One region of the Lysinibacillus sp. fkY74-1 genome, then DNA from elsewhere that is predicted to be linked to it. Evidence: a T-box and tRNA genes for the amino acid it is inferred to sense, from the RefSeq annotation. Region 1 holds a T-box; the other regions hold tRNA genes.
The links. The T-box of region 1 lies ahead of metG (methionine--tRNA ligase). A T-box ahead of a tRNA ligase gene usually reads a tRNA of that ligase, here a tRNA-Met.
Positions count from the first base shown of each region.

Region 2: it has a tRNA-Met gene. The T-box ahead of metG (methionine--tRNA ligase) is inferred to sense a tRNA for this amino acid. The anticodon was not compared.
Region 3: it has a tRNA-Met gene. The T-box ahead of metG (methionine--tRNA ligase) is inferred to sense a tRNA for this amino acid. The anticodon was not compared.

Region 1 covers NZ_CP170173.1:4,251,982-4,256,612, forward strand. The annotation lists gene ACE1MS_RS21010 (2-isopropylmalate synthase) at 1-1,386, shown strand, start outside; gene metG (methionine--tRNA ligase) at 1,434-3,068, opposite strand; T-box leader at 3,125-3,385, opposite strand; gene ACE1MS_RS21020 (HAD-IA family hydrolase) at 3,496-4,143, opposite strand; gene fosM (FosM family fosfomycin resistance protein) at 4,159-4,584, opposite strand; gene rsgA (ribosome small subunit-dependent GTPase A) at 4,595-4,631, opposite strand, start outside.
Region 2 covers NZ_CP170173.1:3,571,251-3,575,881, reverse strand. The annotation lists rRNA gene ACE1MS_RS17680 (23S ribosomal RNA) at 1-64, shown strand, start outside; rRNA gene rrf (5S ribosomal RNA) at 251-366, shown strand; tRNA gene ACE1MS_RS17670 (tRNA-Val) at 377-452, shown strand; tRNA gene ACE1MS_RS17665 (tRNA-Thr) at 456-531, shown strand; tRNA gene ACE1MS_RS17660 (tRNA-Lys) at 538-613, shown strand; tRNA gene ACE1MS_RS17655 (tRNA-Leu) at 635-719, shown strand; tRNA gene ACE1MS_RS17650 (tRNA-Gly) at 756-830, shown strand; tRNA gene ACE1MS_RS17645 (tRNA-Leu) at 836-924, shown strand; tRNA gene ACE1MS_RS17640 (tRNA-Arg) at 933-1,009, shown strand; tRNA gene ACE1MS_RS17635 (tRNA-Pro) at 1,019-1,095, shown strand; tRNA gene ACE1MS_RS17630 (tRNA-Ala) at 1,113-1,188, shown strand; tRNA gene ACE1MS_RS17625 (tRNA-Met) at 1,216-1,289, shown strand; tRNA gene ACE1MS_RS17620 (tRNA-Ile) at 1,297-1,373, shown strand; tRNA gene ACE1MS_RS17615 (tRNA-Ser) at 1,389-1,481, shown strand; tRNA gene ACE1MS_RS17610 (tRNA-Met) at 1,533-1,607, shown strand; tRNA gene ACE1MS_RS17605 (tRNA-Asp) at 1,611-1,686, shown strand; tRNA gene ACE1MS_RS17600 (tRNA-Phe) at 1,743-1,818, shown strand; tRNA gene ACE1MS_RS17595 (tRNA-Gly) at 1,824-1,897, shown strand; tRNA gene ACE1MS_RS17590 (tRNA-Ile) at 1,899-1,972, shown strand; tRNA gene ACE1MS_RS17585 (tRNA-Asn) at 1,980-2,056, shown strand; tRNA gene ACE1MS_RS17580 (tRNA-Ser) at 2,066-2,156, shown strand; tRNA gene ACE1MS_RS17575 (tRNA-Glu) at 2,159-2,230, shown strand; gene ACE1MS_RS17570 (VOC family protein) at 2,298-2,714, opposite strand; gene nadA (quinolinate synthase NadA) at 2,860-3,963, opposite strand; gene nadC (carboxylating nicotinate-nucleotide diphosphorylase) at 3,950-4,631, opposite strand, start outside.
Region 3 covers NZ_CP170173.1:3,563,774-3,568,404, reverse strand. The annotation lists gene ACE1MS_RS17550 (cysteine desulfurase family protein) at 1-47, shown strand, start outside; rRNA gene rrf (5S ribosomal RNA) at 296-411, shown strand; tRNA gene ACE1MS_RS17540 (tRNA-Val) at 422-497, shown strand; tRNA gene ACE1MS_RS17535 (tRNA-Thr) at 501-576, shown strand; tRNA gene ACE1MS_RS17530 (tRNA-Lys) at 583-658, shown strand; tRNA gene ACE1MS_RS17525 (tRNA-Leu) at 680-764, shown strand; tRNA gene ACE1MS_RS17520 (tRNA-Gly) at 801-875, shown strand; tRNA gene ACE1MS_RS17515 (tRNA-Leu) at 881-969, shown strand; tRNA gene ACE1MS_RS17510 (tRNA-Arg) at 978-1,054, shown strand; tRNA gene ACE1MS_RS17505 (tRNA-Pro) at 1,064-1,140, shown strand; tRNA gene ACE1MS_RS17500 (tRNA-Ala) at 1,158-1,233, shown strand; tRNA gene ACE1MS_RS17495 (tRNA-Met) at 1,261-1,334, shown strand; tRNA gene ACE1MS_RS17490 (tRNA-Ile) at 1,342-1,418, shown strand; tRNA gene ACE1MS_RS17485 (tRNA-Ser) at 1,434-1,526, shown strand; tRNA gene ACE1MS_RS17480 (tRNA-Met) at 1,578-1,652, shown strand; tRNA gene ACE1MS_RS17475 (tRNA-Asp) at 1,656-1,731, shown strand; tRNA gene ACE1MS_RS17470 (tRNA-Phe) at 1,788-1,863, shown strand; tRNA gene ACE1MS_RS17465 (tRNA-Gly) at 1,869-1,942, shown strand; tRNA gene ACE1MS_RS17460 (tRNA-Ile) at 1,944-2,020, shown strand; tRNA gene ACE1MS_RS17455 (tRNA-Asn) at 2,025-2,101, shown strand; tRNA gene ACE1MS_RS17450 (tRNA-Ser) at 2,111-2,201, shown strand; tRNA gene ACE1MS_RS17445 (tRNA-Glu) at 2,204-2,275, shown strand; partial or broken gene ACE1MS_RS17440 (iron siderophore-binding protein) at 2,329-2,597, shown strand; gene ACE1MS_RS17435 (diaminopropionate ammonia-lyase) at 2,727-3,935, shown strand; gene ACE1MS_RS17430 (trypsin-like peptidase domain-containing protein) at 4,000-4,631, opposite strand, start outside.

The sequences.
Region 1 (4,631 bases):
GAGAAGGTCGGTACTACTGGCGATATTATGATTACAGCATTAGCACGTGCAGTAAAGGCAGATATTGATGCCGTCTACCATGCTGTGAAATACGCTGAAAACCCTATGATTCACATGGTTCTTGGGACATCCGATATACATGTGGAGAAAAAATTTAGTAAATCAAAAGATCAAATTCTGCAAATTGGAGTAGATGCTGTAAAGTATGCCAAAACTCTTTTGCCTCAAGTTCAATATTCCACAGAGGATGCATCTCGTTCAGATTTTGAATATCTTTGGAAAACAATTGAAGCTGTTATGAGGGCTGGTGCCACTATGATTAACGTACCTGATACAGTCGGATTTGCAGAACCAGAAGAATTTGGTGAGATGATTTTTAAATTAAACAACCGTATGAAAAATTTAGACGACAGTGTCCTTCTTAGCGTTCATTGCCACAATGACCTTGGAATGGCAACTGCAAATACGCTTGCTGCCATAAAAAATGGTGCCGACAAAGTCGAATGTACAATTAATGGTATCGGTGAACGCGCAGGTAATGCGGCATTAGAAGAAGTCGTTATGGCACTAAAAACGCGTAGCACTATCTATAATGCTGATACTCGTATTAACACTAAAGAAATTATTAATACCTCTCGTCTTGTTTCTAGTTTTATGGGCTTAGATGTTCAAGTCAATAAAGCTATTACGGGAGATAATGCATTCGCCCATTCATCGGGTATCCATCAGGACGGATTACTAAAATCTCGTGATGCTTATGAAATTGTGCACCCTGAAGACGTTGGTCTTGATGATATGGAGCTAGTACTGACAGCACGTTCTGGCCGACATGCTGTGAAAAATGCTCTTGAAAAGTTAGGGTTTTCAAATCTTTCTACAGATGAATTTGAGGGAATCTTTGAAGGTTTCCTAAAGCTAGCGGATGCCAAAAAGGAAGTATACGATCACGATTTATACGTTATTGTTGAAAGCTATTATGAAAAACATGATGCTTCTCACAAGAATGCAACTCACTATAGTGACCAATTCTTTGATATTGAAGATTTACAAGTCGTCAGCAATACAAGTTTCCCTTCAGCGAGCGTTAAAGTACGGAAAGGTAACGAAGTATTGAAGGCTAGCGCAGTTGGCTCAGGTCCAATTGATGCTCTCTATTCTTCCATTGCAGAAATTACAAGCATGGATGTAAAACTAGTGGAATATAATATCAATAGTGTTTCGCGCGGCAAAGAGGCGCTAGGAAAAGTAAAAATCACGATCGAGCATGAGGGTGAAAAGTATATGGCAAAAGCTGCAGATACTGACATTTTAAAAGCTAGTGCCCTAGCCTATATGAATGCCATCAATAGCATTGTCGTGGCCAAATTAACACCTGTTATGAATTAAACAAGAAAAGCAGTATGGCCTCATTCAGCCATACTGCTTTTTCAAGTCTAGCGACTATCCCTTACTAACTTTTGATATTCTTCTTCTATTAGTTCAATGTCCAGCCGTTCAAACAAAGGTGTTATGTCTTCAATGGTTTTAGGTAACTCTACTTGCTCATGCCACATTATTTCATCTATTCCTAACATATCTCTTACCTTCGCTGCTGAAAACGGTAGAAATGGTTGTAGTAATTGTCCGAGATTGGCAATGATATAGACACAGGTAGCTAGTGTACAATTGCCCGCCTCCACATTTTCTTTTACTTGTAACCATGGCTGTTGTTCATCGAAGTAACGATTAGCTCCACGAATATACTCAAAAATGGTCTCTAACGCTTGCTTGAAACGGCCACCCTCAATAAGAATACCCACTTCATTAAATAGCTGAATAGTTTGTTTACGAATAGTACTATCCACTTCAGCCTGTGGCACTTGACTAGCAAAGGATTTCTCTATAAATTTCAATGTTCGGTTCACAAAATTACCATAGGCACCAAGTAATTCACCGTTATGACTGTAAATAAATTCTCGCCATGAAAAATCAGTATCGCGATTTTCTGGTGCATTAGTCGTTAAGAAATAGCGAATAGAGTCAGCATCATAACGACTTAAAATATAAGGAACCCATACTGCCCAGTTTTGACTCGTCGATAATTTGCGTTTTTCTAATGTTAAATATTCATTAGATACGATATGTGTCGGTAAAGCTTGCACACCTAGTCCCATCAAAATAGCTGGCCAAATAACTGTGTGGAATGGAATATTATCCTTACCATGGACATAATACGAAATCGTTTCTTCATTCCATAAGTCTTCAATCGCCATATGATGTTGCTTTGCCCATTCTAGGCTAGCAGTTAAATACCCCGCCACTGCTTCAATCCACACATATATTTTCTTACCATCAAAGCCAGGAACCGGAACATCTATTCCATTTGGTAAATCTCTCGTTACTGCTCGGTCAGGAACGCCCTCTGCTAAGTAGCGCTCTGTCAATCCTAATGCATTATCCCTCCAACGTTTCTCTGCCTTTGCCTCGGATAAGAAGGACTCTAATTTCCCTTGAAATTGACTAAAGGTAAAATAAAAATGTTCTGTCTCTCGAATTACTGGCTCATTCCCACATATTTTACAGCTCTTATCGATTAAATCTAGTGGGTCTAAAATTTCCGAGCAGTTATCACATTGATCTCCTCTCGCCTTTGCACCACAATTTGGGCATATACCCTCTACAAATCGATCTGGCAAAAATTGCTGATCTGTCTCACAGTAAGCCTGTTCAATTTTCTTTTTATATAAAAAGTGGTTGGCAAGTAGCTGTAAAAATAAGCCCTTAACGGATTCATGATGGTGCTCTGCATCCGTTCTTGTGTATAAATCATAAGTAAATCCTAGCTTATTAAAACATTTTTTAAATTCTTCATGATAATGATTAGCAATCGCCTCGGTTGTTGTGTTTTCCTGAGCTGCACGAATAGAAATTGGTGTACCATTACAGTCACTACCCGATACGTATAATACTTGTTCACCTTTTTGCCGGTAATATCTGGCCAAAATATCACCTGGTAATAATGCGGCTACATGTCCTAAATGCAAAGAGCCATTTGCATACGGCCAAGCGCCTCCAATAACGATAGTCATTCTAAATTGCTCCCCTCTCATTAAAAATGGTAAAAAAAATCGCCCTAATCAAATCTGATTAGGACGAGTCTACCCGTGTTACCACCTATATTTACAAATAGCTCACACTATTTGCCTTATTCAGTACGTCTTTTTTTAAAGTAAGAGATACTGCCGCTGTTGTAACGAGTGCCCATCTCGTCGTAATCTACTTGCTATAAGCTTTCGGTACGAAGCTCAAAGGTCATTTTCAAAAGGATTCATTTACCTCATTTCCAGCAACAGAGGCTCTCTACAAAATGCTATTCCTATCTACTTTTCCTTTTCAATGCTTTATCTATAGGATTGGCACTATTCTACGCTTTATTACGATGAAATGCAATAATTGTCGTTAAGTCGCTTCCATTTTTTCGAATAGGCTCACCTAATGTTAATGGATTTATCATAATTAGCCTAACTCTATGTTTAGTAACTCCGTTAAATCATCTATCACAATATGTGCCTGTTGCAATTCATGGTCCTGAGCAAAGTCAAAGCGAACACCTATTGAAAGTAGCGCGTTATCGCTGGCAGCTTGAATATCGGAAGAACGATCACCAACTACCGCCCCGTCCTGAATTCCATTGTCTTGCATTACTTTTTTCACTAAGTCTGATTTATGACCGCTAGCAATGGATTGAATGCTGTAAGTCCCCTTTATAAATCGCTCTAATTGATAGGTTTCTACAATTGCCTGTAAATAGTCAACCTGTCCATTACTCGCTATGTATAACGGATAGCTTTTTGACAATGTGGCAAGAGTTTGCTCAGCATGTGGATAAAGCGCACCTTTACGACTACGGATTTGCTCCGTCAACTTTACATGAAAGAGCACATTGCTCTCCTCACGTATGTCTACTGAATGCATTGGACATAAGGTCTCCCATACTACCGGTAGAGGAACACCCATAATTTCACGGTATTTTTCAATGGGTGTTTCTCCCTGCCATAAGCCCTTTGTACGCAACACATCAAATGTGGCATCTAGCGCAGGTTCTAAAATAAGATTTGTTTGAAATAAAGTGCCATCCATATCAAAAATAAAAGCTTTCGTCATAAAATCACTCCTTGCTTAATGATTAAAAAACTCCATATGTAACTTCTCCTTCTTATAATAATCCAAACGATCTTGTAAAGTCCCCGTATGAAATTCAAACTTATGTCCATCAGGATCGGTAAAATAAATTGATTTTTTATCTCTTTCATCTCTTTGTCGGCCATCTAAAATAAGAACCTTCAATTGTACTAATTTATCATACATTTTATCGAACTCATCCTCAGAGATCGTGAAAGCGATATGTGTATAGGAATATTGAATGTCATTGCGCGGTATATCTTTTTCAACATTGAGGGCAAGCCACAGCCCATTTACATCAAAATAGGCTGTGCTGTTTCCCTTTACAAGTAACTTAGCACCGAAAACATTTTCATAAAATGCAATGGATTTCTCTAGATCAGACACTGAAAAGAGTAGATGATTTATGCTTTGTACTGTCATATGTGTGCTCCTATTTGTTTTTTCCCTTTTTAACACCTTTAGAAATT
Region 2 (4,631 bases), 680 kb from region 1:
TTCGAGGTGGAAGTGTGGTGACACATGGAGCTGACGAATACTAATCGATCGAGGACTTAACCAAAAAGTTTGAAGCATTCAATGAACCGTTTATCCAGTTTTGAAAGAATAATTTCTTTTATAAAGGGTTTCAAGATACGAGTAGTTCGAGGAAGCAATGGAGAGAGGGAAGGAGCGTACTCAAGTACGTGACTGACTGAACGACAGAAGCTGACGAAGAAATGCGATGTATATTGAAAGCCGAACATAGTCTAGTGATGATGGCAAAGAGGTCACACCCGTTCCCATACCGAACACGGAAGTTAAGCTCTTTAGCGCCGATGGTAGTTGGGGGCTTCCCCCTGTGAGAGTAGGACGTCGCTAGGCATAATACCCAGGAGGATTAGCTCAGCTGGGAGAGCATCTGCCTTACAAGCAGAGGGTCGGCGGTTCGAGCCCGTCATCCTCCACCATTCGCCGGTTTAGCTCAGCAGGTAGAGCAACTGACTTGTAATCAGTAGGTCGTGGGTTCGATTCCTATAGCCGGCACCATTTTTTGAGCCATTAGCTCAGTTGGTAGAGCATCTGACTTTTAATCAGAGGGTCGAAGGTTCGAGTCCTTCATGGCTCACCATTTAAGTACCAACCATATTAAGCGGGTGTGGCGGAATTGGCAGACGCACTAGACTTAGGATCTAGCGCCGCAAGGCGTGGGGGTTCGACTCCCTTCACCCGCACCATTTTTCAATATGCCAGATAAAAAAACTTATGCACATGCGGAAGTAGTTCAGTGGTAGAACACCACCTTGCCAAGGTGGGGGTCGCGAGTTCGAACCTCGTCTTCCGCTCCAAATGTGCCGGGGTGGCGGAACTGGCAGACGCACAGGACTTAAAATCCTGCGGTAGGTGACTACCGTACCGGTTCGATTCCGGTCCTCGGCACCATTTTATATGCGCCCGTAGCTCAATTGGATAGAGCGTCTGACTACGGATCAGAAGGTTATGGGTTCGACTCCTGTCGGGCGCGCCATAAGAACAACGGGAAGTAGCTCAGCTTGGTAGAGCACTTGGTTTGGGACCAAGGGGTCGCAGGTTCGAATCCTGTCTTCCCGACCATTTCCAAAAAATATTATGGGGCCTTAGCTCAGCTGGGAGAGCGCCTGCCTTGCACGCAGGAGGTCAGCGGTTCGATCCCGCTAGGCTCCACCATAGTAAAATAACCAGTATAAAGATCCTGGCGGCGTAGCTCAGCTGGCTAGAGCGTACGGTTCATACCCGTAAGGTCGGGGGTTCGATCCCCTCTGCCGCCATCTTAAAGGACCTTTAGCTCAGTTGGTTAGAGCAGACGGCTCATAACCGTCCGGTCGCAGGTTCGAGTCCTGCAAGGTCCACCATTTATATATTGTTACGGAGGTATACCCAAGTCTGGCTGAAGGGATCGGTCTTGAAAACCGACAGGCGGGTAACACCGCGCGGGGGTTCGAATCCCTCTACCTCCTCCAGTTTCTATGAATGAATGGTGCTTTAAAAACTCGAAAAGACAATATGATTATCGCGGGGTGGAGCAGTGGTAGCTCGTCGGGCTCATAACCCGAAGGTCGTTGGTTCAAATCCGGCCCCCGCAACCAAATGGTCCCGTGGTGTAGCGGTTAACATGCCTGCCTGTCACGCAGGAGATCGCCGGTTCGATCCCGGTCGGGACCGCCATTATTTATTGATAGACGTGATAAGCAAAGAGTGAGCAAGCTTAGCATGGACGAAATGGGTCAGTAGCTCAGTTGGTAGAGCATTAGATTGAAGCTCTAAGTGTCGGCGGTTCGATTCCGTCCTGACCCACCATTTATGCGGGTGTAGTTTAATGGTAAAACCTCAGCCTTCCAAGCTGATGTCGTGAGTTCGATTCTCATCACCCGCTCCAAGGGCCTATAGCTCAGCTGGTTAGAGCGCACGCCTGATAAGCGTGAGGTCGATGGTTCGAGTCCATTTAGGCCCATTATTATTCCGAAGTAGCTCAGTTGGTAGTAGCACCTGACTGTTAATCAGGTTGTCGCAGGTTCGAGTCCTGCCTTCGGAGCCATTTTTTTATGGGGAAGTACTCAAGAGGCTGAAGAGGCGCCCCTGCTAAGGGTGTAGGTCGGGTAACCGGCGCGAGGGTTCAAATCCCTCCTTCTCCGCCATTGGCCCGTTGGTCAAGTGGTTAAGACACCGCCCTTTCACGGCGGTAACACGGGTTCGAATCCCGTACGGGTCATATAAAAAACAGTAGATGCACTAGCGTCTACTGTTTTTTTATAGAAAAATAATGTTAGATAATCGATTTACTCTTGATTCATTGCATGTTCATCCATATAAACTACTTCCCAAATATGTCCATCTAAATCTTGAAAACCCCAGCCATACATAAATCCATGATCTTGTGGATCACTATAAGGTTTTCCCCCGGAGGCAAGTGCCTTATTTACTAGCTGATCTACTTGCTCGCGATTATCTGCAGATAGACATAAAATTGCTTCTGCAGAAACAGTAGTATCCGTAATTTTCTTGTTAGTAAATCCTTTGAAACGATCTTCGACCATTAGTAAAGCAAAAATATTCTCACTAATAATCATTGAGGCAGTCGTTTCGTCACTGAATTGTTGATTGAACTCAAAACCTAACTTCTGAAAAAACGACGTGGATTTGTTTAAATTTTTTACTGGTAAATTAATGAAAATATTTTTTGATTGAAAAGACATTTCTTATCACCTCCAAATCGACATTATCATAAAGAATAAATTGCTGTCAATTTCAGGAGGTAACCTGGATACTTAATTCTATACAAGTAAAAAGCAGAAATATTGTTATTTTACAACATCAACATCTCTGCTTTAATATCCTGATTTATCTTCTTGCTAACATTCTTTCCAACGAACTAAGAGCTTCCTTGCTAGTATGATCATCAACTTGTATACGGTTATGCGGTTGACCGTGATCAATACTTTCAAGGCACCACAGCAAATGGGGAAGATCAATGCGATTCATCGTTAAGCAAGGACAAAAGTTTTCATTTAAAGAGATAATTTGCTTATCTGGATGCTGCTTTATAATACGATTGACCAGATTCATTTCTGTCCCTATTGCCCATGCAGACCCACTAGGTGCTTGATTAATTGTATCAATAATGTACTTAGTTGAGCCAGCATCATCAGCCGCGTCTACAACCTCTCGACTACATTCAGGATGAACAATAATTCTCATGGATGGATATTCCTTACGAACAGTCTCCGTATGTTGAACTGTAAACCCTTCATGCACAGAGCAATGCCCCTTCCATAGAATAACTTGGATGTTTTCAATAGGTTGTTTAGTCTCAAGTATATTCTTATGTGGATTCCAAACCGCCATATTTTCGAGCGGAACACCTAAGTCATAAGCAGTATTTCTTCCTAAATGTTGGTCAGGTAAAAAGAAGATACGCTGTTTTTGTGTAAATGCCCACTGAACAAGCTCCTTAGCATTAGATGATGTTACACAAGCACCTCCATGTCTTCCTGTAAAGGCTTTAATAGCTGCTGTTGAATTAACATAGGTAAGTGGGATGATCGTATCGCCAAAGAGCTGCTGCAAAATTGGCCATGCTTGTTCAGTTTGATAGATATCTGCCATATCAGCCATCGAACAACCTGCACGCATATCTGGTAAATATACATGTTGCCGTTTTGATGTTAGCATATCAGCAGTTTCAGCCATAAAATGCACGCCACAAAATACAATGTGCTCTGCCTCTTTGTTTGCGGCAGATAACTGAGCCAGCTGTAGGGAATCTCCTGTTGCATCAGCAAATTGTATAACTTCATCTTTTTGATAGTGATGTCCCGGAATAAAAAGCTTGGATCCTAATTTTTTTTTGATTGATAAAATACGTGATTCCATTTCCGTTATCGATAATGCACGATAATGCTCAGGAAGTAACGTCGTCTGTTGTAATAAGCTAGTGATGGACAATGGAATGGCCTCCTTTCATTTGGACGAGGGCGCTAATGTCAAAGGCTTTGACTGAATGGGTTAGAGTACCAAGTGAAATCCATTGTACACCGGCTTGAGCATAGGCCCTTATATTTTCAAGTGTAATGCCTCCTGATGCTTCAGTCGTTATAGAAGAAGGAACAGCAGGCAGCCATGCACGTATTTCCTCAGGACTTCGATTATCAAACATTATAATATCTGCTCCAGCTAAAATGGCTTCATCTAGCTGTTTTTTCGTTTCAATTTCTACTTCAATTTTAACGGTATGACCAACTTTCTCTCTAGCAGCCTGAATGGCTTTTGTGATGCTACCAGCAAAAGCAATATGATTATCCTTTAGCATGATTGCATCATATAGACCATTGCGATGGTTAAAAGCACCACCAGTTCTAACAGCATATTTATCAAGCATACGCAAACCCGGTATTGTTTTACGCGTATCACATATTTTTGTGTTCGTTCCTGCAATTTCCTGGACGGCTAGGTGAGCAGCCGTAGCTATCGCAGACATACGTTGTATAAGATTTAAAATCACACGTTCTCCCATTAGTAATTTTTGTAAGGGACCATCTATAATGGCAATGACATCACCAACCTCTATGGATTCTCCATCTTTTTTAGGAAGGTTGACTTCTATAGACCGATCT
Region 3 (4,631 bases), 690 kb from region 1:
CATTTAAAGAAATTGATAGATTGACTAGGGAACTTGCTACTATTTAGTAGCAAGTTTTAAGTTAGATAATAAGCTGAAAATATATAGATGAAAAATAATTGTTTTCTTTTGAAACAACTATTGCTATAATATTTTGCAGGGCAATATTTTCTCTTACTTAACAAAAATATCTTTTAAAAGTAATAATTTCTTTTTTTTATAAAAAAGTATTGCACAATATGAGAAAACGTTATACAATAATTCTTGTCTTGAAGGACAGGTAAACAACTTCAAAACAAGATACATAATAAAACAGTCTAGTGATGATGGCAAAGAGGTCACACCCGTTCCCATACCGAACACGGAAGTTAAGCTCTTTAGCGCCGATGGTAGTTGGGGGCTTCCCCCTGTGAGAGTAGGACGTCGCTAGGCATAATACCCAGGAGGATTAGCTCAGCTGGGAGAGCATCTGCCTTACAAGCAGAGGGTCGGCGGTTCGAGCCCGTCATCCTCCACCATTCGCCGGTTTAGCTCAGCAGGTAGAGCAACTGACTTGTAATCAGTAGGTCGTGGGTTCGATTCCTATAGCCGGCACCATTTTTTGAGCCATTAGCTCAGTTGGTAGAGCATCTGACTTTTAATCAGAGGGTCGAAGGTTCGAGTCCTTCATGGCTCACCATTTAAGTACCAACCATATTAAGCGGGTGTGGCGGAATTGGCAGACGCACTAGACTTAGGATCTAGCGCCGCAAGGCGTGGGGGTTCGACTCCCTTCACCCGCACCATTTTTCAATATGCCAGATAAAAAAACTTATGCACATGCGGAAGTAGTTCAGTGGTAGAACACCACCTTGCCAAGGTGGGGGTCGCGAGTTCGAACCTCGTCTTCCGCTCCAAATGTGCCGGGGTGGCGGAACTGGCAGACGCACAGGACTTAAAATCCTGCGGTAGGTGACTACCGTACCGGTTCGATTCCGGTCCTCGGCACCATTTTATATGCGCCCGTAGCTCAATTGGATAGAGCGTCTGACTACGGATCAGAAGGTTATGGGTTCGACTCCTGTCGGGCGCGCCATAAGAACAACGGGAAGTAGCTCAGCTTGGTAGAGCACTTGGTTTGGGACCAAGGGGTCGCAGGTTCGAATCCTGTCTTCCCGACCATTTCCAAAAAATATTATGGGGCCTTAGCTCAGCTGGGAGAGCGCCTGCCTTGCACGCAGGAGGTCAGCGGTTCGATCCCGCTAGGCTCCACCATAGTAAAATAACCAGTATAAAGATCCTGGCGGCGTAGCTCAGCTGGCTAGAGCGTACGGTTCATACCCGTAAGGTCGGGGGTTCGATCCCCTCTGCCGCCATCTTAAAGGACCTTTAGCTCAGTTGGTTAGAGCAGACGGCTCATAACCGTCCGGTCGCAGGTTCGAGTCCTGCAAGGTCCACCATTTATATATTGTTACGGAGGTATACCCAAGTCTGGCTGAAGGGATCGGTCTTGAAAACCGACAGGCGGGTAACACCGCGCGGGGGTTCGAATCCCTCTACCTCCTCCAGTTTCTATGAATGAATGGTGCTTTAAAAACTCGAAAAGACAATATGATTATCGCGGGGTGGAGCAGTGGTAGCTCGTCGGGCTCATAACCCGAAGGTCGTTGGTTCAAATCCGGCCCCCGCAACCAAATGGTCCCGTGGTGTAGCGGTTAACATGCCTGCCTGTCACGCAGGAGATCGCCGGTTCGATCCCGGTCGGGACCGCCATTATTTATTGATAGACGTGATAAGCAAAGAGTGAGCAAGCTTAGCATGGACGAAATGGGTCAGTAGCTCAGTTGGTAGAGCATTAGATTGAAGCTCTAAGTGTCGGCGGTTCGATTCCGTCCTGACCCACCATTTATGCGGGTGTAGTTTAATGGTAAAACCTCAGCCTTCCAAGCTGATGTCGTGGGTTCGATTCCCATCACCCGCTCCAAGGGCCTATAGCTCAGCTGGTTAGAGCGCACGCCTGATAAGCGTGAGGTCGATGGTTCGAGTCCATTTAGGCCCACCAATATTCCGAAGTAGCTCAGTTGGTAGTAGCACCTGACTGTTAATCAGGTTGTCGCAGGTTCGAGTCCTGCCTTCGGAGCCATTTTTTTATGGGGAAGTACTCAAGAGGCTGAAGAGGCGCCCCTGCTAAGGGTGTAGGTCGGGTAACCGGCGCGAGGGTTCAAATCCCTCCTTCTCCGCCATCGGCCCGTTGGTCAAGTGGTTAAGACACCGCCCTTTCACGGCGGTAACACGGGTTCGAATCCCGTACGGGTCATACTAAGTGCAGTAGATGAATTTACATCTACTGCACTTTTTTTATGAACTGAAAAGCTAGAAAACTTAGCAGTAGAGGTAGGGAAAGAAGTAATCCCCCAAATGGATGGGAATGTTATTTTCTTCTTCACATACATGCCAATAGGTGATGATTCAGCATTAGCAACTGAACAAGAGTGGACAGAGATCCTCTTTGGAAAAACCTTTCTGCTGTACAAAAAGGCAATGCACATAAAGTAGATGATGTCATTTGGAGTACAGCTGGAGGAATTTTAGCTGCTGCTATTATGCTAGATCAAGTAGAAGAAATCTTTGCGAAATAATTAATGGATAAGCTATACATTCATGGAAATAAGGTGAGTGTATAGTTTTTTTATTTCCTACGTTAGATAGTAAGAGCATTTTGTATTTTTTAGAGAAATAGACTAAGATGTGGAGAGAGGGGGAGAGATATGAGAGAAAAATTAAAATGGATTCCTAATCAACATGATGTAGGCCAAGATAATGACGGACAAATAACAGCCTTACTTTCGAATTTTACACTTGAACAAGTAAAGAAAGTTAGTCAATTCCAACGTACATATGAGAAGTTTGAAAAGACACCACTCCATCATTTAGCATCATTAGCTTCTTATTTAGATGTAGAAAAAATCTGGATAAAAGATGAATCGTTTCGATTTGGTTTGAATGCCTTTAAAGTACTAGGAGGCGTTTATGCTATCGCACAATATGTTGCCAATCTGCTCAATAAAGATATTGAAGATCTTTCATTTGAACAATTAAAGTCATCCAAAATAAAAGATCAGTTGGGAGAGTTAACCTTTATTTCAACAACAGATGGGAACCATGGTCGTGGGGTAGCTTGGGCAGCTCGAGAGCTAGGTTTTCAAGCACGAATCTATATGCCTGCTGGTAGCGCCAAGGAACGATTACAAAACATTATAAATGAGGGAGCCCATGCTGAAATTACGGCAATGAATTATGATGATACGGTTCGTTATACTTCACACCTTGCTAAAGAACATGGTTGGGTTTTAATTCAGGATACAATGTGGGATGGCTATGAGGAAATCCCATTATGGATTATGCAGGGCTATACAACTCTAATACAAGAGGTTGTTGAAGAGATAGAACAAGCTCCAACCCATGTGTTTTTACAAGCCGGAGTAGGGTCTTTTGCAGCAGCAGTCGTTGCCTTTTTAAGACAATACTATGAGCATGAAATTACTATTGTTTTAGTAGAGCCACATGTAGCTAATTGTTATTATGAAAGCTTTAAAGCAGGAACCAATGAATTTATAACTGTTGGTGGCGACATGCAAACGATAATGGCAGGGCTTGCGTGCGGCGAACCGAATCCTCAGGCATGGCAACTGTTAAATGCCTATACGAAAGTAAGCATTAGTTGCGGGGAAGAAGTAGCAGCAACAGGAATGCGTATCCTTGGTAATCCATTGAACACAGATACACGCATTGTAGCAGGAGAATCGGGAGCAGCTCCATTTGGTTGTTTTTATGAAATCATGACAAATAATCGTTATAGACAATTAAAAGATACGTTACAGTTAAATAGCGCTTCGAGAGTATTATTAATTAATACAGAGGGTGACACGGATAAAGAAAATTATCGACAAATAGTGTGGCATGGAAAATATCAATAGTAATTTAGACGAAAGCCATCGAGAAGTTCACTCTCGATGGCTTTCATTGTAAAAAAAGATGATATTAGTGAATTTTAATAGTGGCAATTTTATAAGCACCGTATTCATCTGTGATCACAGTATACGTCTTATACCGATCGTAAAATTGATAATTACCTTGGGCATCATAGAAATCAAAGGTTTTATTCATATCCACATAGTATTGGCCGTTCGAATATTGTACATCAAGTACTTCATTGTTTGTAAAATAGAAGTAGTTGCCTTGATACGCAATCTCATTAATATATTTTTCTAGTTCTTTATAAGCAGAACTACTAGGCGCAAGCATATCGGCAATCCAATAAAAATCCCCCTCATTAAGAGCCATTTCATAGTATAGGCGGAATGCTTGTACGAATTGACCTGCTAACAAATTGTCCGTTTCATTAGTAATATCTGATTTACTAACAGGTTGTTGATTATTTTCGTATAGATTAGCAACAGAAAGAACCTCATTTGCAGAAAGAGGCTGAGCAATCCAACCATCAAATTGATCTACCATACTGTAAAGAGGGATAGAGAAGGCGAAGTGTGTACTTGTTTCGGTTGTGTAAAGTAGTGAGTTAATGCCAATTACATTTCCTGTATTAACATCCACCAATGGCCCCCCACTACTACCTTTATCAATTTGAGCATCGACCTGATATATTTGTTTGT